Methylosinus sp. H3A: one gene and its partners. The protein of the gene in region 1 interacts with the protein of each later gene in a pairwise test. Links are inferred from orthologs where the notes say so. Each region holds a gene or a part of one and is shown on either strand. Other genes may lie near its edges. The genes, in order: grpE, IY145_RS14740 and groL.

What was found.
Region 2: the proteins of grpE (region 1) and IY145_RS14740 interact in binary tests that used the Escherichia coli proteins (3 or more experiments, as listed by UniProt). The link is inferred for Methylosinus sp. H3A from one-to-one orthologs.
Region 3: the proteins of grpE (region 1) and groL interact in binary tests that used the Escherichia coli proteins (3 or more experiments, as listed by UniProt). The link is inferred for Methylosinus sp. H3A from one-to-one orthologs.

Annotation. Positions count from the first base shown.
Region 1 is NZ_JADNQW010000005.1:4,214,067-4,220,383, reverse strand. Bases 1,378-4,203 are described here. They hold grpE (nucleotide exchange factor GrpE), read right to left. Parts: upstream 3,182-4,203; coding sequence 2,573-3,181; downstream 1,378-2,572. Other genes in these bases: IY145_RS22510 ([protein-PII] uridylyltransferase), read right to left, coding at 3,237-4,203; corA (magnesium/cobalt transporter CorA), read left to right, coding at 1,504-2,511. Outside these bases: IY145_RS22530 (Do family serine endopeptidase), read right to left, coding at 1-553; IY145_RS22525 (regulator), read left to right, coding at 929-1,345; more of IY145_RS22510, read right to left, coding at 4,204-6,077; gshB (glutathione synthase), read right to left, coding at 6,070-6,317. UniProt on the Escherichia coli protein: Participates actively in the response to hyperosmotic and heat shock by preventing the aggregation of stress-denatured proteins, in association with DnaK and GrpE. It is the nucleotide exchange factor for DnaK and may function as a thermosensor.
Region 2 is NZ_JADNQW010000005.1:2,515,104-2,521,393, reverse strand. What follows is about bases 2,029-4,827. They hold IY145_RS14740 (Nramp family divalent metal transporter), read left to right. Parts: upstream 2,029-2,664; coding sequence 2,665-3,990; downstream 3,991-4,827. Other genes in these bases: cobO (cob(I)yrinic acid a,c-diamide adenosyltransferase), read right to left, coding at 4,501-4,827; IY145_RS14735 (hypothetical protein), read left to right, coding at 4,131-4,442; IY145_RS14745 (tetratricopeptide repeat protein), read right to left, coding at 2,029-2,169. Outside these bases: serA (phosphoglycerate dehydrogenase), read left to right, coding at 1-639; IY145_RS14750 (hypothetical protein), read right to left, coding at 872-1,054; more of IY145_RS14745, read right to left, coding at 1,288-2,028; more of cobO, read right to left, coding at 4,828-5,130; IY145_RS14725 (CbtB-domain containing protein), read left to right, coding at 5,414-5,614; IY145_RS14720 (CbtA family protein), read left to right, coding at 5,622-6,290. UniProt on the Escherichia coli protein: H(+)-stimulated, divalent metal cation uptake system. Involved in manganese and iron uptake. Can also transport cadmium, cobalt, zinc and to a lesser extent nickel and copper. Involved in response to reactive oxygen.
Region 3 is NZ_JADNQW010000005.1:2,070,540-2,076,935, reverse strand. What follows is about bases 1,742-4,646. They hold groL (chaperonin GroEL), read left to right. Parts: upstream 1,742-2,327; coding sequence 2,328-3,965; downstream 3,966-4,646. Other genes in these bases: IY145_RS12710 (ADYC domain-containing protein), read left to right, coding at 4,613-4,646; IY145_RS12715 (hypothetical protein), read left to right, coding at 4,083-4,547; groES (co-chaperone GroES), read left to right, coding at 1,993-2,280. In the rest of the region: IY145_RS12740 (4Fe4S-binding leucine-rich repeat protein), read left to right, coding at 1-536; IY145_RS12735 (hypothetical protein), read right to left, coding at 651-1,241; IY145_RS12730 (group II truncated hemoglobin), read right to left, coding at 1,225-1,644; more of IY145_RS12710, read left to right, coding at 4,647-5,434; IY145_RS12705 (aa3-type cytochrome c oxidase subunit IV), read left to right, coding at 5,550-5,690; IY145_RS12700 (Re/Si-specific NAD(P)(+) transhydrogenase subunit alpha), read left to right, coding at 5,817-6,396.

The DNA of each region.
Region 1 (6,317 bases):
CGACGCGGGGCGTCGAGGTCGCCCAATCGACATGCGGCAGATTATTGCCGTCATTGATCTTCAGCAAAGCGAGATCGGTGCGCTTGTCCGTGCCGATGATCTTGGCGGGCAGCGTGCGGCCGTCGTCGAAGGTCACCTCCACCTGCGTCGCATTTTCGACGACATGATTATTGGTCACGGCGTAGCCGTCGCTGGTGATGACGAAACCGGAACCCTGCGCCTGGGTCATATGCTTCTGCCGGCGCCCTCCCGGAGCCTCGCCGAAGCGGCGGAAGAAGCGATAGAGCGGATCGTCTGGCGAGAGCTCGGGCGGCGCGCCGGGAAAGCCTTCCTCGGGTCCGCCGCCGACCTCCAGCGCCTTGGTCTTGATCGCGATGACGGCGGGCTTCACCCGCTCGACGACATCGGCGAAGGATTGCGGGCCGGAGGCGGGGAGGGCGCTCTGGCTAGGGTTCTGCGTCTGAGTCTGCGTCGCGGGGGCCTGGCCCCAGGCGAAGCTCTGCGCCGGCGAGAGGAGCGTCGCGCCGAGCGCGAGCGCGGCGGCGCCGGACATGAGGGACATGCGGAACGGGCGTCCTTCCGGACGACGCCATCGCGCCGTTCGGGTCGTGGCGAGAGCTCGACGAAAAACCATGGGCAAGGTCATCAAACCGTCTCCATCGATCTGCCTCGGGCGCGCTCGCTTTTCGAGGAGCCGCCGCCGGGGGCGCGGCGGGGCGTCCGCCTGTCGACGATGAAGATGGGGTTTGCGGGCTTACGCCACAGTGGCGGCCGCATGAAACTTTCGTAAGGCTCCGCTCGTGACGCGAGCTCGAGCGGGCGCGCGGGCAAATCACCCGAGGCGGCGAGGGAGCCCGTCCATGGCGGGCGAGGCCCGGCTCACGGCAGATTTTCCTTCGGGTTCATCGCGGACCGGGAGGAACGACAAATGCCGAATTTCGCTTTCGACGACAGCAACATCGCCTGGCGGCGCCTCGAGGGAGTGGATCACCTCTGGCTCTGCGTGCGGGACATAGACGACGACGCCGGGATTCTCCATGTCCTCTTCAAATTCGCGGCCAATGAAAAAATCCTGCTGCATCGTCACAAGACGCTGAACAAGACCTTCGTGATTCAAGGCGAGCATCGCGTCTATCACGCGAACCACGAGATCAAGGAGATCAGGCCTGTCGGCAGCTACAAGGTCAGCCCGCCTTCGGACGACCCGCATCGCGAAGGCGGCGGCGATCAGGACGTGGTCGTGTTCTTCACCATCTATGGAAAGGGCGTGCTCTACGAAATATTGGACGACGAGCAGGCTGTCGTCGGCGTCCTCACCGTCGAGGATTTTCGCGCGCTATTGTGATCGAGCGCGGAAGTCGGCTCACCCCCGGCGGGATGCGATGCCTCGATGACGACACGAATCTACCCGCGGAGCGGGGGAGGGCTGGGGGTGCGAGCGGATTGCCTTCGACGCCGGCGGCGCTTAGATCGTCGCCGATGTCACCGACGAGGCCTCGAACCATGAATGCATCGATCGCCGCGCCCGCAGCCGGGGCGGAGCCCGGCGTCGTCGCGGCGGCCGTCTATGCGGATGGCCGCCGGCTCCAGGACATAGCGATCGAGGAGGCCGGCGCCTTCGCCGCGCGTCCCGGCCATGTCGTGTGGATCGGGCTCTACGAGCCCTCTTTCGATCTGCTGGCGCGCGTGCGGCGACAGTTCGATCTGCATCCGCTGGCGATAGAGGACGCCGGCAAGGCGCATCAATATCCCAAGCTCGAGCAATATGGGGATGGTCTGTTCATCGTCGCGCGCACCGCGCAGATGGAGAGTGGCCGCATCGTCTTCGGCGAGACGCATCTGTTCGTCGGCAAGGGCTATGTTCTGTCGATCCGCCACGGCGCCTCGAGCTCCTATGCGCAGGTGCGCGAGCGCTGCGAGGCGGCGCCCCACGGCCTGTCGGAGGGCGAGGACTATATCGTCTACGCCATTCTCGATTTCATCGTGGACAATTACTTTCCCGTGCTCGCGACGATCAATGCGGAAGTCGAGGAGATCGAGGATCATATTCTCGCGCAGGCGCCGGAGAAGACCCATGTCGATCGGCTCTATGCGCTGCGACGCGACCTGTTGCGGCTCGGCAACGCCGTCGCGCCGCTGGTCGACGTCTGCCAACGCCTCGAGCATACGCAGGTGATGCCGATCGACGCCGCCATGCGGCCGCATTTTCGCGATGTGACCGACCATATTCTGCGCGTTCGCGAGCAGATCGACACATTGCGCGAGGTGCTGGCCTTCGCCTTCGAGGCGAGCCTGATGAACGGCCAGATGCAGCAGACCTATATCACGCGGCGGCTCGCGGCTTGGGCCGCCATCCTCGCCGTGCCGACGGCGATCGCCGGCATTTACGGGATGAATTTCGAGCATATGCCGGAGCTGAAGTGGCGCTACGGCTATTTCCTGGTTCTCGGCGCGACGGCGACGATCTGCGCCACGCTCTATTGGCGTTTTCGCCGCAACGGCTGGCTGTGACGCGCGGCGCTATGCCGTCGCGCGTTCTCGATCGCCTATGGCTCGGGGCCGAAAAGCCGGATCAGGCCTTCGGCCCGCCCCGCGCGATGCCGACCTTGGCCGGGCGCAGCACGCGCTCGCCGATCAGATAGCCGGGCTCGACCACTTGCGCGACCGTGCCATTGGGCACGCTCTCGTCCGGTATCTCGAACAGCGCCTCGTGCTGATTGGGGTCGAAGCGCTGGCCCTGCGCCTCGATCTTCTTGACGCCGAAGCGCGCGAGGCGGGAGACGAAGTCGCGCTCGGTGAGCTCCACGCCCTCGATCAGCGTGAGAATGCTCTGCTCGAGGCCTTCGCGCGCCGGCGCCGGCACGCTGTCGACCGCGCGGCGCAGATTATCCGCCAAGGGCAGCATTTCACGGGCGAAATTGGCGACCCCATAGGTCTTGGCGTCGGCGATCTCCTTGTCGGTCCGTCGCCGCAGATTCTCCATATCGGCGAGCGTGCGCAGCAGCTTGTCCTTCAAGCTGGCGACCTCGGCGTGGAGATTGCCGAGCTCGGTGAAGGGCTCGGGCTCGGCAATGTCGGATTCCGCCCCCGGCTGCGCCAGAGCGGAGGCGTCGGCCTCGCCGGCCTGCGCCTGACGGATGCGGGCCTCCTCGGGAGTTTCCTTTTTCTTATCGTCGCTCATGATCTCTTCCATTGGCGATGAAACGCCCCCGATATCAGTGCGGGAGCGCGCAAAATCAAGTCGGGGCGACGCTCGCGCCCGCGCCGGTCGATTTTCGCACCCGCAGCGCGAAGACGTCCAGCAATTGGCGCTTGATCGCCGCCTGACGCGAAGGCGAGACGATTTTCCCGCCGGTCAGATCGGTCACATAGAAAGCGTCCACGGCCCGCTCGCCGAAGGTCACGATATGAGCGGAGCCGATGTTGAGATTGAGATTGGAGATGGCGTTGGTCAAATCGAAGAGCAGTCCGACGCGGTCGAGGCCGGAGACCTCGATGACGGTCGCCATATTGGCGAAGCTGTTGTCGATGACGATGTCGGGCGCGATGTCGAAGGCCGTCGTCGCGGCGCGTTGCGCGCTGCGCGCGGCGACCGCCTCCGAAATGGCGATCTCGCCGCGCAGCGCTTTCTCGATGAAGTCGGCGACGCGGCGCGCCCGGCGCAATTCGTCGTCGTCCAGCGGAAAGGCGCGCGAGAAGAAGATCGTGTCCAGCGCGAGCCCGTCCGCCGTGGTGAAGATATGGGCGTCGACGATGTTGGCGCCGCTCGCCGCGCAGGCGCCGGCGATGATCGACAACAGCCGCCGATGATCCTGCGCGATGACGGTGAGCTCCACCGCGCCGCTCTTGGTGTCGAGATCGACAGTGGTGGCGAGCGGCGTCTTCGAATCGTTGAGGTCGCGCAACAGGCGCGCATGGCGCACCTTGCGGGCGAGGTCCGCCTTCAGCCAATAGGCGGAATAATGGCGCTGCGCATAGGCCGTGAAATCCGCTTCGCTCCAATCGGAGAGCGCGGCGCGCAGCTCCTCCTTCGCTTGGGCGACTCTGCTCTTGCGATCGGCCGCCGAATGGCCGCCGCCGAGCACCACTTCCGTCTCCCAATAGAGCACGTTGAGCAGCTGCGCCTTCCAGGCGTCGAGCACGCCGGGGCCGACGGCGTGAATGTCGCACATGGTCAGCACGAGCAGCATTTTGAGCCGCTCCATCGTCTGCACGATTCCGGCGAAATTCTCGATCGTGCGGCGGTCGGAGAGATCGCGGCTCTGCGCTATGCTCGACATCAGCAGATGATGCTGCACCAGCCAGGCGACGGCGCCGGTCTCCGCGGCGTCGAGGCCCAGACGCGGGCACAGCGAATACGCGATATCGGCGCCGGCCTGCGAGTGATCCTCCTTGCGGCCCTTGGCGATATCGTGCAGCAGCAGGCCGAGATAGAGCGCCTTGCGATTGGAGATCGTCGGCAGAATGTCGTTCGCCAGCGCCGCTTGTTTCGGCCCGCGGCCCGATTCGAGCGCCGCCAGCGCGCCGACCGCGCGCAACAAATGCTCATCGACAGTGTAGTGATGATACATGTTGAATTGCATCATCGCGACGATGCGGCCGAACTCCGGGATGAAGCGTCCGAGCACGCCCACTTCATTCATGCGTCGCAGCACCGTCTCCGTCGTATTGTGCGACAGCAGAATGTCGAGGAACAGACGGTTCGCTTCTTTGTTGGCGCGCAGATCGGAATCGATGAGCCGCAGCGAGCGCGTGACGGCGCGCACGGCGTCCGGATGGATCGCGAGCCCATAGCGATCGGCGGTCCAGAACAGGCGGATGATATTCACCGGATCGCGGCGGAAGACATCTTCGGCGGCGACATTGACGCGGTCGTGCTCGACAATGAAATTGTCCGGCGGCATTTTGCGCGCGCGGCGCCGCAGCCGGCCGAGCACGCGGTCGAGCATCGCCGGCGGCTTGGCCTCGCGCGCCTCGAGCGCCGCGCAGACGATGGCGGTGAGATCGCCGACGTCTTTGGCGACGAGAAAATAATGCTTCATGAAGCGTTCGGTGCGCGAGAGGCCGGCGCGGTCGTGATAGCCGAATTTCGCGGCGAGCATGGGCTGCAGATCGAAGGACAGACGCTCCTCGGCGCGGCCCGTCGAAAAATGCAGCTGGCAGCGCACGCGCCACAGAAATTCCTCGCAGCGCTGGAACAAGGTCAGCTCGCTGCGTGTAAACAGTCCGGCGGCGACGAGCTCCTCCGGCTCGCGCACGCGATAGACATATTTGGCGATCCAGAACAGAGTGTGCAGATCGCGCAGGCCGCCCTTGCCCTCTTTCACATTGGGCTCGACGAGATAGCGCGACGAGCCCGCGCGCGAGACGCGCTGGTCGCGCTCGGCGAGCTTGGCGGCGACGAAGGCGCGCGCGTCGACGCGCATGATCTCGCGATCGAAACTCTCGAGCAATTCGTGAAAGAGCTCTACATTGCCGAGAATGAAACGCGCCTCGAGAATGGTCGTGCGGATGGTGACGTCGGCGCGCGCCTGGCGCAGGCATTCGGCGACCGAGCGGCTCGAATGTCCGACCTTCTGGCGCAGATCCCAGAGCATATAGAGGATCGCCTCGACGACGCTCTCGCCCCATGGGGTCTGCTTATAGGGAAGCAGGAACAAGAGATCGATGTCGGAGCCCGGCGCGAGCGTGCCGCGCCCATAGCCGCCGACGGCGACGACGGTCAGTCGCTCGCCGAAGGTCGGATTATCGGCGACATAGACGAAGCGGACGACATAATCGTAGATCGCGCCGATGATCTCGTCCTCGAGATCGGAGAGATAGCGCGCGCAGGCCAGCCCTTTGCCGCCGGCGTCGAGATAGGCGTGCGCCGTCTCGTGACCCTCCGCCAGCGCGGCGCGCAGGATTTCGACCACCGCGGCGCGCGGCGGCTCGCCGGGCTTGGAGCCCGCGCTCACCGCGACGATTTTTTCGCCGAGCGCCGCGCGCGCGCCCTGCGCGCTCGGCTCCGCGGGCCGCGCGAGCGTGGGGACGTCACGGGACGCGCGCAGCGCGCCGGCGGCGCGCGCCTCAGCCATTCGCGCGCAGCTTCGCGAGCTTGCCCTCGATCGCGTCGAAGATCGGCGCGGCGAGGTCCGGGCCGCCGAGCCGGGCGAGCGCTCGCAAGCCGGTCGGCGAGGTCACATTGATCTCGGTGAGATTGCCGTCGATGACGTCTATGCCGACGAACAACAGGCCGCGCGCCCGGAGCGCCGGCCCGAGCCGCGCGCAGATCTCGCGCTCGCGCTCGGTCAGCGCCGTCGCCGCGGCCGCGCCGC
Region 2 (6,290 bases), 1.7 Mb from region 1 along the record:
CCGTCGATCGGCGCCGAGGAGGCGCCGCGGCTCGCGCCCTTCGTCGATCTCGCCGAGAAGCTCGGCTCCTTCCTCGGCCAATCGACCGAATCGCCGATCGAACGCATCTTGGTCGCCTATGAAGGCGCGGCGGCGCAGCGCAATGTCCCGGCGATGACGGCGGCGGCCGTCGCCGGATTGCTGCGGCCGGCGCTCGCCGAGGTCAATCTCGTCTCGGCGCTCGCGATCGCCAAAGAGCGCGGCATAGCGATCGACGAAGCGACACGCTCCGGCGCGAGCGATTATGATTCACTCATCGCCGTATCGGTGACGACGCGCGACGGGGAGAGGACGCTCGCCGGCTCTCTGTTCCACGACGGCCGGCCGCGCATCGTCGCCGCGGATGGCGTCCGCGTGGAGGCTGAGTTCTCCGAGCGAATGATCTTCGTGTCCAACGCCGACAGACCCGGCTTCATCGGGCGTTTCGCGGGGCTGCTCGGCGCTGCGGGCGTGAATATCGCGACCTGCGCGCTGGGACGCGATCGTCCGGGCGGCTCCGCCGTGGCTCTCGTCGCGATCGACGAGCCGGCGCCGCGCGAGACGATGCGAGAGATCGCCGCGCTGGCCGGAGTGCGCTTCGCGACGACGCTGCAATTTTGAGGAAGACGGGAGGGGCGCGCTGTTTTTCGAGGTGGCGCTCTCGAACCTCGCGCGAGGGAATCGGAGCGCCCTCGCGCCTGTCGTCCCCCTCACTCCGCCTCATTGTCGCGACAACGAGGCGGAGGAGGCGGATCGAGTGTGACTTTCTTTAAAAGTCGGCGATCAACGCCAAGCCGCTAACTTCACGAGAAGGATGGCGAAGCTGCAGACGAAAGGCGAGAGATCGTCGATCTTACTGAATCATCTTCACGGTGCGGCCGACGCCCGGGTCGGAGCCGTTGCCCGTGCCGTTGGTGCCGGCGGGGGAAATCCAGTCCGGAACCTTCGTCAGCGCAATGATGACGAAAGCGACGATGGCGACCATCCACAGAACAGTCTTGCCGATCTCAGCGCTGCTGTGTCCGATTGTTGACATGTGACGATCCTCCGAATGTTGGTGCTTTTTTGCTTTTTTTTCACTTGATGCGCGACAAAGCGTCGCATCGGCGTCAGCCTACACCAACTCTTTTCCGGGCACAATGCGGCATGTGCGCGCGCGACAAAATTAGTCAGGCCCCGTGAAGAGCAGCGAAAACGCGACGCAAAAAGGCGATCCCGGGCCCGACGGCTCCAGGATCGCCTCGCATTCTCGGCCGATGAGTAAGGGGGTCAGTCCCGGCGCGTCAGATAATATTCGAGCATCGCCACCGCCGCTTTGCGGTCCGCCTCGCCCGCCCGCGCCAATGCGCGGGAATGCAGCTCGACGATCCATTGATCGGTCGGCCGATCGCCGGCGGCCTCGCGCGCCAGCGTGAGATACATGAGGCCGCGCGCCCGCTGAGGCGGACCGCCGGCTTCGCCGTTGAACATCAGATGGCCGAGCAGCGCCTGCGACGGCGCATGGCCCTTCCGCGCGGCGAGATCGAGCCAATTGGCGGCCTGGCGCGCGTCCTTGGAGACGCCATTGCCGTCGAGATACATGCGCGCGAGATTATATTGAGCGTCGGCGTTGCCGAAATAGGTCGCGGCGTAGCGGAAGAGATCGAAGGCGCGGCCGGCGTCCGGCGTGATCTTCGCGGCGGCAATCCCCTCGAGATAATAGACTCCGACGGCCACGAAGGCGCCGGCCGCCATCAGCCGCTCGCGCGGGCTCGGCTCGTCGTCGGCGAAATGCTCGACGAGCTTGGCGAAATAGGAATAGGCCTTGGCGTCGTCGCGGGCGACGCCGTCGCCGTCCGCATACATGCGGCCGAGCTTCCATTGGGCGAGCGATTCGCCGCCATCCGCGGCGTAGCGCAGCGCCTCCACCGACTTCTTGGTGTTGCCGGCGTGATAGCTCTCCAGCCCGGCGCGCAGAGCGGCCTGCGGATCCTTGAAGATGGTCAATGGCTGCGTGGCGGCCGCGAGGGAGCGCGGCTCCGACGCGTCGAAGGCGGCGGCGGCGCCCGCCCAAAGAGATCCGGCTGTCGCACAGCCGAGCGCGAGAAGCAGCGTCGAACGACGCCCGCGCGGCCCTACCGTCGACGCAATCGCCTGGAGAAACACGATCATCGAGGATCTGACTTTCTCAACGCCGCTGGCGTCTCAAAAAAAACGCCGCGCACAACACCGCCATGCGTCACCGCCGAAAATCGACGACAGGCGTTCGGAAACGAGGGGAGCGTTCTCCCGCGACGAGCCGGCGCGGGAGGCGTCTCCATGTCTTCGATGACCTTGTGACGGGTCGAGATTAGCGCAGCGTTTATGGCTGAAAAGGGGCATCTGGCCCTTTGCCCGGCTCGCGGAAAACTATCTCGACGACTGTTGCAACAAGGTCACAAATTTTAGCGTTTCGCCGCATGCTCGGCGCCGCTGCGACGCATCCGGCTACGCATTGCGACATAGAAACGACCCAGTCCATCGCATCGCCGGAGGGGCGAAGCCGAGCGCAGGCGCGAAAGGCGTCCGCCGGCCCGCTGGCGCTCGCGGCGAGCGGGGCCTATATCCTCGTGAGACGCCTGCCGGAGACGAGGGCGGACGCGATCTCGCGAAGAAGAAAGCCGCCGCATGCACGCAGCCTCGCCCGACCTCTCCGCCACGCTCGTCCCGGCTCGCGGCGATATGCGCGGCTCGGTGCGCGTCCCGCGCGAGACCGTCGGCTTTCGTCGTCTCTTCATCTTCCTCGGCCCCGGCTATCTCGTCGCCACCGGCTATATGGACCCCGGCAATTGGGCGACCGCGCTCGCCGGCGGCTCCAAATTCGGCACGGCGCTGCTCTTCGTCGCCGTGCTGTCCAGCGTCATGGCGATCGTGCTGCAATCGCTGACGGCCCGGCTCGGCCTCGCCACCGGCCTCGATCTCGCCAGCGCCTGCCGCCGCCGCTTTCCCCGCGCCGCCTCCGTGGCGCTCTGGCTGCTGGCCGAGGCGGGGATTCTGGCGACCGACCTCGCCGAGGTCATCGGCACGGCGATCGGCCTGCAATTGCTGTTCGGCCTGCCGCTCGCTTTCGGCGTCGTCGTCACCTTGCTCGACACTTTCCTCGTGCTCGCCTTCGAGCGTCTCGGCTTCCGCAAGATCGAGCTCTTCGTCGTCGCCATGCTGGGGATCATCGCGCTGGCCTTCGGCGGCCAGCTGCTGCTGGCGCGGCCCGATCTCGGCGAGGTCGCCGCCGGCCTCGTGCCGAGCCGCGCGCTCATCGAAAATCCCGAGATGCTCTATATCGGCCTCGGCATTCTCGGCGCGACGGTGATGCCGCACAATCTCTTCCTGCACTCTTATATCGTGCAGACGCGCGACGTCGGCGCCTCCTCGGCGGAGCGCCGCGAGGCGATCGACTTCGCCATATTCGACAGCACCTTGGCGCTCATTTTCGCGCTCGTCATCAATGGCTCTATCCTGGTGCTGGCGGCCGCCGCCTTCCACTCGACCGGCCATACCGATGTCGTCGAGCTCGGCCAGGCCTATACGCTGATCGCGCCGCTGCTCGGCGCGCCGATCGCCGCCAAGCTCTTCGCCATCGCGCTCATCGCCTGCGGGCTCAACTCCACGGTGACGGCGACCCTCGCCGGTCAGATCGTGATGGAGGGGTTCGTCGAGCTGCGCATGAAACCGGCGCTGCGGCGTCTGGTGACTCGGCTCATCGCCATCGTCCCGGCCGTCGCCGTCACTCTGGTCGCCGGCGAGGCGGCGACCGGCCGGCTGCTGGTGCTGAGCCAGGTGGTGCTGAGCTTCACCCTGCCCTTCGCCGTCGTGCCGCTGGTCTGGTTCACCGCCTCGCGCAGGCTGATGGGCGAGCTCGCGGCGCCGCGCGTCACCACAGCCGTCGCCGCAGTCATCGCCGTGGCCATCGTCGCGCTGAACGGCAAGCTGCTCCTCGACGCGCTCACAGGCTGATCCTTTAACTTTCCCTTGACCATGCGGCTCCGCAAGCGCGCGTCAACCAAGCGCGCGCGGGAACGATCTTCTTTCGCGCGACGTTCTTCCCCGGCCGAGGCGGCGCTGGGGGCCCTCCTCGAACAAGGGAAGAAAACGGCATGTTTCGACATATGGTTTATGCGGCGGCCCTGGTCGGCGCGCTGATGCTGCCCGGCGCGGCCTCCGCCCGCGGCCACCATCGTCACCACCACCACCACCATCATCATCACCATCATCACCATCATCACCATCACGGCCGCCACGCCAGCGTCCATCACGGCTGGGGCCATCACGGCTGGCGCCACGCCGGATGGGGCGGCAGTTATGGCGGCGGTTATTATGGCCGGTCCTATTATGCGGGACCGCGCCGCGCGCCGGCTTCCAACGCCTGCTGGCGCTGGTGGAACGGCCGCCGTCAATTCGTGTGCTGAAATCGGCTCGGCGCCGGGGTTCCGGCCGGGCCATCGGCCAGCCGGCGCCCTGCGCCTTTTAGAATTCGACGCCTATCTGCGCCTTCACACCGGCCTGGAAGTGATGCTTGATCAGCGTCATCTCGGTGACGAGATCGGCGATGGCGACGAGTTCCGGCTTGGCGTTGCGGCCGGTGACGACGACATGCAGATCGGCGCGCCGCGCCTTCAGCGTCTCGACCACCTCATCCAGCGGCAGATGCTCATAGCGCAGCGCGATCGACAATTCGTCGAGCACCAGCAGCCGAATCGACTCCTGCGCCATCAGCGCCTTCGCCTTTTCCCAGGCGCGGCGGGCCGCCGCCTCGTCGCGGGCGCGATCCTGCGTCTCCCAGGTAAATCCCTCGCCGAGCGTATGCCAGGAGACGAGCCCCTCCTCCTCGCCGAGCTTCTCGAGGATGCGGCGCTCGCCGCTCTCCCAGGCGCCCTTGCCGAATTGCACCACGCCGACCCGGAACCCATGGCCCATCGCCCGCAGCGCGAGGCCGAAGGCGGCCGTCGACTTGCCCTTGCCGGCGCCCGTATGGACCATGAGCAGGCCCTTTTCGGCGATGGTCTTGCCGGCGACCTCGGCGTCCTGGACGGCCTTGCGCTTCTCCATCTTCTCGCGATGGCGGCGGGCCGCGTCTTCCTCCGCGAATTCCGACACGATTTGCGTCTCCTCGCCGTTTGACGGCTCCTGCTCTCCGTCATATGACTGTTCGGGACGGTCCTCCGCAAGGAGGCGAACAGGGAATGCGGTAAGGGGCTCGTCCCCGATTCCGCGGCTGCCCCCGCAACTGTGAGCGGCGAGCGCGCGCCCGTAAAGCCACTGGGCGAAAGCCCGGGAAGGCGGCGCGTGCGGCGACCCGCGAGCCAGGAGACCTGCCGTCATGTGACCTGCCGTCACGCGAAACCACGAATGCCGCCGGTGGGGCGGCGAGGAGAATCAGATGACCGCCAAGACCTTTTCCGTGAAGACCCTTTCCGCCGACGCCGTCCTCGTCTCGAGCCGCATAGAGGTGCTGCGCGCCGCGCTCGTCGTCTTCACGCTCGGCGCAGGCCTCGTCTATCTCGCCGGCTTCTCCTATGCGAGCGTCGCCCATAATGCGGCCCACGACTCGCGCCATTCGCTCGGCTTCCCCTGCCATTGACGCAACGGTGATCCAGCGACTCCTCGCGGTCGGTCTTCTGGCCGGCCTTCTCGCGGGGCTCGCCGTCGCGGCCCTGCAGAATGTCACCACGACTCCGCTGATCCTCGCCGCCGAGGTCTATGAGACCGCGGCCGAGCAGGCGCATGGCGGAGCCGCGGCGCACGACCACGCCGCGCATGAGCACACCGGGCATGAACACACGACTCATGAGCACACGACTCATGAGCATGCGCCCGCCTGGGAGCCGGCGCCCGGCCTCGAGCGCACTGCGGCCACCAGCGTCGCGACCAGCGTCACCGCCGTCGGCTACGCCTTTGTGCTGCTGGCGCTGATGCTCCTTTCCGGCGAGACGATCGAGCCCAAGCGCGCCGCGCTCTGGGGCGCCTGCGCCTTCGCCTCGACGGGTCTCGCGACGAGCCTCGGCCTCGCGCCGGAGCTGCCGGGCAGCGCCGCCGGCGATCTCGCCACGCGCCAGCTCTGGTGGCTGGCCACGGCGGCCTCGACGGGCGCCGGCCTCTTCGCGCTGCTGCGCGTCGAGCGGCCTGTCGTCAAGGCGCTGGGCGTCGCTTTGCTGATCGCGCCGCATCTCATCGGCGCGCCGCAACCGCCCGCGCCGGAGAGCACCGCGCCCGCCGAGCTCGCCGCGCGCTTCGCCGCGGCTTCGCTCGCCATCCAT
Region 3 (6,396 bases), 2.1 Mb from region 1 along the record:
CGCGCGCGGCGCGCTATGCTTCGGTCCTGCGGCTCCCGCCTTTGCTCGACGATCCAGAGCCCGAGGTGCGCGCCACAGCGGCCTCGCGCCTGCCGGCGTCGCGCATCGCCCGTCTCGCGCATGATCCAGAGCCGCGGGTTCGTATCGTCATCGCCAATCGGCTCGAGGGCGCGGCGCTGCTCGCAATGTATTCCGACCAGGATTATCTGGTCCGCATCCACGTCGTCCGCCGAATCTCGCCGGATTTGCTTCCGATCGCCGTCCATGACGAGGATCCGGAAGTGCGGCGTTGGGTGGCGCGTCGCATTCCTTTGGATAGGCTGCATCTTCTCGTCAAAGACCCGGAGCCGCTGGTGCGGCTCGTCGTCGCCGAGCGCCTTCCTGAGGATCGTCTCGACGCGATGAGCAAAGACGAGGATTTGCGCATTCGCTTCACCATCGCGGAACGATGCCCACGCGAGATGCTGCGCTCCTTCCTCGATGACGAGGACGAATTGGTGCGCGCCTGCGCGCAAACCCGACTGGAAAGCGACTGACCAGCCATGGTCGGATGGCTTCCGTCCCTGCCGGCCGGCTCTCTATAAAAAAAAGCAATCCAGAGCCGGAGCGCCCCTGGATTGCGTGGTCGAAAACGAGATTTTCGGGCCGCTTCAGACCGGCCGATTCTCGTTGCGATTGCGCACCGGGCCCATCACAGCCAGCCCCTGCTCATAGGTGATCTTCTCGAACGTCTGATCGAAGGCGATGCCGGCATTGGCGACGGCGTCGATCTTGCCGCCGATCGACAGCTTCTTCAGATCGTTCTTCTCGATGTAGAAGAGCTCGAGCAGCTCGTTATAGACCGTCGATTCGTCGATCGGCAGGACATAGAAATTAATGCCGTCGATCTCGACCTGATATTTGCTGAGCAAGTCGATGTTGTTGGCGAAGATGAAATATTTGCCGGTCGGGCTGAGCAGGCCCTTCAGCACTTCGGCGACATTCGCGAGATGCTCGAAGGAGAGAAGCCACTGCGCGAAGAAGTCGAAAGTCGGTTTGCCGGCGTCCGCCACCGCGATCACCTGATCGGAGCACAGTTCCGGCGGACGCGCCTCGTCGGCGAACTGCTGGGCGAATTTCAACGCCAGCTTGCCGCGGAAACCAAAACGCCCCGCCTTTTCGGTCGGGCCCTTATGGACCGGGCTGAGCAGCCGCTTCTGCTGGTCCAAAGTCGAAAACGCCGTATCAGTGATGCTTGTCATGTTGGTTACCCGGATCGTTACGTAGCCAATCCGCCAGTTTGGCGAAGTTCTGCTTCAATGTGTCTCGCACTCTCACATCATCGACCACCTCTTCGAGCGCGCCCGTCATGCAGGTCATCCACGCGTCGCGCTCGGCGGGTCCGATCGCGAAGCCCATGTGACGCATGCGCAGCCGGGGGTGTCCCCGCTGCTCCGAATAGCTCTTGGGTCCGCCCAGCCATTCGGCCAGATAGAGCTTCAGAACCGCCTTGGTGGGGCCGAGATCCACCGCATGCATCGCGCGAATGTCACGCGCCTGCGGCAGAACGTCCATATTGCGATAGAACGCCTCGACGAGGCGATCGACCGCTTCCTGGCCGCCGATGACGTCGAATGCGGTCTTTGTCGTTTGCACGGCGTCCATTGTCATGCCTCGCGAGCTAGCAATTCATATGCCGACGCCTGGGCCTAGCGCGCTGCACGCGATTGCGCAACGACGCCCCGCGGAATGGGCCGCCGGAATCGGCGCAGATGGAAGCGCCGCCCGAATCCTGCCGCGACATGAGAATAATAAGGCAGAGCAAGACACAATTTTATGCATTTACGGCTCGGGCGCCCGAATTCGGCGCTGCTCGCCCTTGACAGGGCGGGGCGCCGCTTCCTATTTCATCGCTAGCCTGTTGGCACTCGTCACCCCTGAGTGCTAATAGGCATTTTACGCAATCTTTCGCCCGTGCGCTCCGGCCGGGCTCTGCAACGCAAGGAAGACGACATGGCGTTCCGTCCCCTCCACGACCGGGTCGTGGTCAAGCGCCTCGAAGGCGAAGACAAGACCAAAGGCGGCATCATCATTCCCGACACCGCGAAAGAGAAGCCCGCCGAGGGCAAGATCATCGCCGTCGGCCCCGGCTCCCGCGACGAGAGCGGCAAGCTCGTCGCCCTCGACGTCAAGGAAGGCGACCGCGTGCTGTTCGGCAAATGGTCCGGCACCGAGGTCAAGATCGACGGGGAAGATCTCCTCATCATGAAAGAAAGCGACATTCTGGGCGTCATCGCCTGATCCGGCCGACCCTCGCCCAATCCTTCTTCCAACGGAGCTGAACGACAATGGCAGCCAAGGACATTCGCTTTTCCTCCGACGCGCGCGACCGTATTCTGCGCGGCGTCGACATCCTCGCCAATGCGGTGAAGGTCACGCTCGGCCCCAAGGGCCGCAACGTCGTCATCGAGAAGAGCTTCGGCGCTCCGCGCATCACCAAGGACGGCGTCACCGTCGCCAAGGAGATCGAGCTCGCCGACAAATTCGAGAATCTCGGCGCCCAGCTCGTTCGTGAGGTGGCCTCCAAGCAGAACGACACCGCCGGCGACGGCACCACGACGGCGACCGTCCTCGCCGCCGCCATCGCCCGTGAAGGCGCCAAGGCCGTCGCGGCCGGCCTCAACCCGCAGGATCTCAAGCGCGGCATCGACCTCGCGGTCGAGGCGGTGGTCGCCGATCTGAAGAAGAACTCCAAGAAGGTCACCTCCAACGACGAGATCGCCCAGGTCGGCACCATCTCGGCCAATGGCGACAGCTACATCGGCCAGGAGATCGCCAAGGCGGTGCAGAAGGTCGGCAATGAGGGCGTGATCACGGTGGAGGAGGCCAAGAGCCTCGACTCCGAGACGGTCATCGTCGAGGGCCTGCAGTTCGACCGCGGCTATCTCTCGCCTTACTTCATCACCAACGCCGAGCGTCTCGTCGCGGAGCTCGAGGATCCCTACATCCTCATCCACGAGAAGAAGCTGTCGACTCTGCAGCCGCTGCTGCCGATCCTCGAGGCCGTTGTGCAGACCGGCAAGCCGCTGCTCATCATCGCCGAGGACGTCGAGGGCGAGGCTCTGGCCACGCTCGTCGTCAACAAGCTGCGCGGCGGCCTGAAGATCGCGGCCGTGAAGGCCCCGGGCTTCGGCGATCGTCGCAAGGCTCAGCTCGAGGACATCGCCATTCTGACGGGCGGTCAGGTCGTCTCCGAGGATCTCGGCATCAAGCTCGAGAGCGTCACGCTGCCCCTGCTCGGCAAGGCCAAGCGCATTCGCATCGACAAAGAGAACACGACGATCATCGACGGCGCCGGCGAGAAGAAGGACATCGAGGCCCGCGTCGCCCAGATCAAGGCGCAGGTCGAGGAGACCACCTCGGACTATGACCGCGAGAAGATGCAGGAGCGTCTCGCCAAGCTCGCGGGCGGCGTCGCGGTGATCCGCGTCGGCGGCGCGACCGAGGTCGAGGTCAAGGAGAAGAAGGACCGCGTCGACGACGCGCTGAACGCCACCCGCGCCGCGGTGCAGGAAGGCATTTCGCCCGGCGGCGGCGTCGCGCTGCTGCGCGCTATCGCCGCTCTCGCCGATGTCAAGGTCGCCAATTCCGACCAGCAGACCGGCGTCGCGATCGTCCGCAAGGCGATCCAGGCTCCGGCCCGTCAGATCGTCGACAACGCCGGCGGAGACGGCGCGGTCGTGGTCGGCAAGCTGCTCGAGTCCACGGACTATAATTACGGCTATGACGCCCAGACCGGCGAATATGGCGATCTGGTGAAGCTCGGCATCATCGACCCGACCAAGGTCGTGCGCACGGCGCTGCAGGACGCGTCCTCGATCGCCGGCCTCATCGTCACCACCGAGGCGACGATCACCGAGCAGCCGAAGAAGGACAGCGGTCCGGCTCTGCCGCCCGGCGGCGGCATGGGCGGCATGGATTTCTGATTTTCCATCCCCGACCAGTCGAAGAAGGCCCCGGAGCAATCCGGGGCCTTTTTTGTCGCGTCCACGAGCATGTGCGTCGCCGCACGGCCAAGCGCGCCGAAACGCCCGAAAAGAGAGATGTTCCCGATCGAAGCGCCTCCGGGCGTCGAGATCGGGCGGCACAGAAAGCGGCGACATATCGCCGCCCTCGCTCACAAGGGTCTCACGAAAATGTTCAAGCGCTCGATTTTCGCACTCGGCCTCGTCGTCGCCGCCAGCGGCTCCGCCTCCGCCGTGATCTCGCCCAATGGCGTTTCTCTGAATGGCTTCTCGACGAACGGCCTGCACCTCAACGCCCTCACCTCGAATGCGTTGACCGAAAATGCGCTCACCGCCAACGGATTGCATGTGAACGCGCTCACGGCCAATGCGCTGACGTCGAACGCCCTGGTGGAGAATTCGCTCGTGCAGAACGCTCTGACCCAGAACGCTCTGGTCGACAATGGCGTGAAATTCAATGGCGTGGCCACCAGCCCGCTCTCCAATGACGGATTGCGCGTCATCGCGATCGAATTGCCGGCTCCCGCGCAGACCGACAAGTAATCTTTACAGGCGCAGGAGGGCCGGTCCGCGCCGGCTTTCCTGCGGCTCTTCGAAAGCGTCGCATCATGCAGAACAGACTCTTCGCCGCGCTATCGGTCGCCTTCGTGGCGGCGACGTCCCCCCTTGCGGCTGCGGAGCTCGAGCTTCTGGACGTGCAGGGAACGCAGTTCGAGGCGCGGCTCTCCGACGGGCGGGTGCTCCATTCGCCCGATCTCGTCGGCGCGACGCTCACTGTCGCCAAAGGCGCCGGAGCGATGAAGATTCGCATCGACGCCGTCGAACGTGATCCCGGCGACCTCCAGCGGGCCGTCCCGCCGTCGGAGGCGGTCATGCTGCACAGCCTCTCCTTCCAGGGACCGGACGGCGAATGGAAGAATCTCTGCGATCCCGGCCCGGACGGGCGCCGCCAGGGCTTTCCCATTCCCGGCCGCGCCAAGGGCGACGGGACCATAGGCGCCGCCGAGCCCGGCGTCTTCGAGCTCACCTGCACAGGCGGGGCTCAGGGAAAGTGCGTGCGCTTCGGCTATCGCCCCTGGGAGAAGCGCGAGGATGGAACCTCCATGCGCGACGTCTACAACGCCTGCGTCCGGCTGGTGCGCGCCGATTATTCCGGCGACGGCAAGGGCACGACGCGCAACGGCCAGCCGATCGACCTTTATGATTTTCTCGGCGTGCAGACGCCCGGCAATGATCCTGGGCATGATTTCGAGGCCGGCTTCTCGCCCGCTGGCGCCGTCTGCGTTCGCCATGTCCGCGTCAAGGAGAATACGAGCCTCGAGGCGCTCGAGGCGCAAACGCCGCGCCTGAAAGGCCGCACCGGAGACATATGCACAGAGGAATTCGCGCGCGCCAATGGCGCCGTCCTTTTCGTCCGCTCTCCGCCCTGAGACGTAGCGGGCGCGACAATTGCGACATTGCAGGATCGCGCCGCCTCGTCTAGCATTATTCAGCTTCGCCCCTCGACGGGCGGAGCCGCAACGCGAGAACACGAAGGGGAGAGGCATGGCCGACCATCATCACGAGACTTCGAGCGATATGGCGGAGCACCTCGCCACCTATCACGGCTTTCTGACGATGTTGAAAGTGGGAACCGCCGCCTCAGTCGTCAGCCTGCTGCTTATGTATTTCTTCCTCGCACGCTGACAGCTCGGCGCGCTGATCGATCGGCGCGCTGATCGACCGGTTTTTCTCTACAGTTTCTGACCGAATGCGAACCGCGCGGCCATCCGGCCGCGGGGAACCGAATCTCCTCCCAACGGAGTTTCGTCAATGCGCATTGCTGTTCAATCCGAGACTGACAAGAATGAGACGCGCGTCGCCGCGACGCCGGAAACTGTCAAGAAGTTCAAAAGCCTCGGCGCGGAAGTCGTGATCCAGTCGGGGGCCGGAGCCATATCCGGCTTTTCCGACGCCGATTACGCCGCCACCGGCGCGGCGATCGCGCCGAGCGCAGCGGCCGCCTCCGACAATGCCGAAGTGGTGCTGCGCGTGCGCCGACCGGCGCCGGGCGAGCTGTCCGGCATAGCGCGCGGCGCCGCCGTCGTCGCCATCGCCGATCCTTTCGGACATGAGAAAGAGCTGGCCGCGCTCGCGCAAACCGGCGCGACGCTCTTCGCCATGGAATTCATGCCGCGCATCACCCGCGCGCAGGTCATGGATGTTCTATCCTCCCAGGCGAATATCGCCGGCTATCGCGCCGTCATCGACGCCGCCGCCGAATATAGCCGCGCCATCCCAATGATGATGACCGCGGCGGGCACGGTCCCGGCCGCCAAAATTTTCATCATGGGCGTCGGCGTCGCCGGCCTGCAGGCGATCGCCACGGCGCGCCGGCTCGGCGGCATCGGCT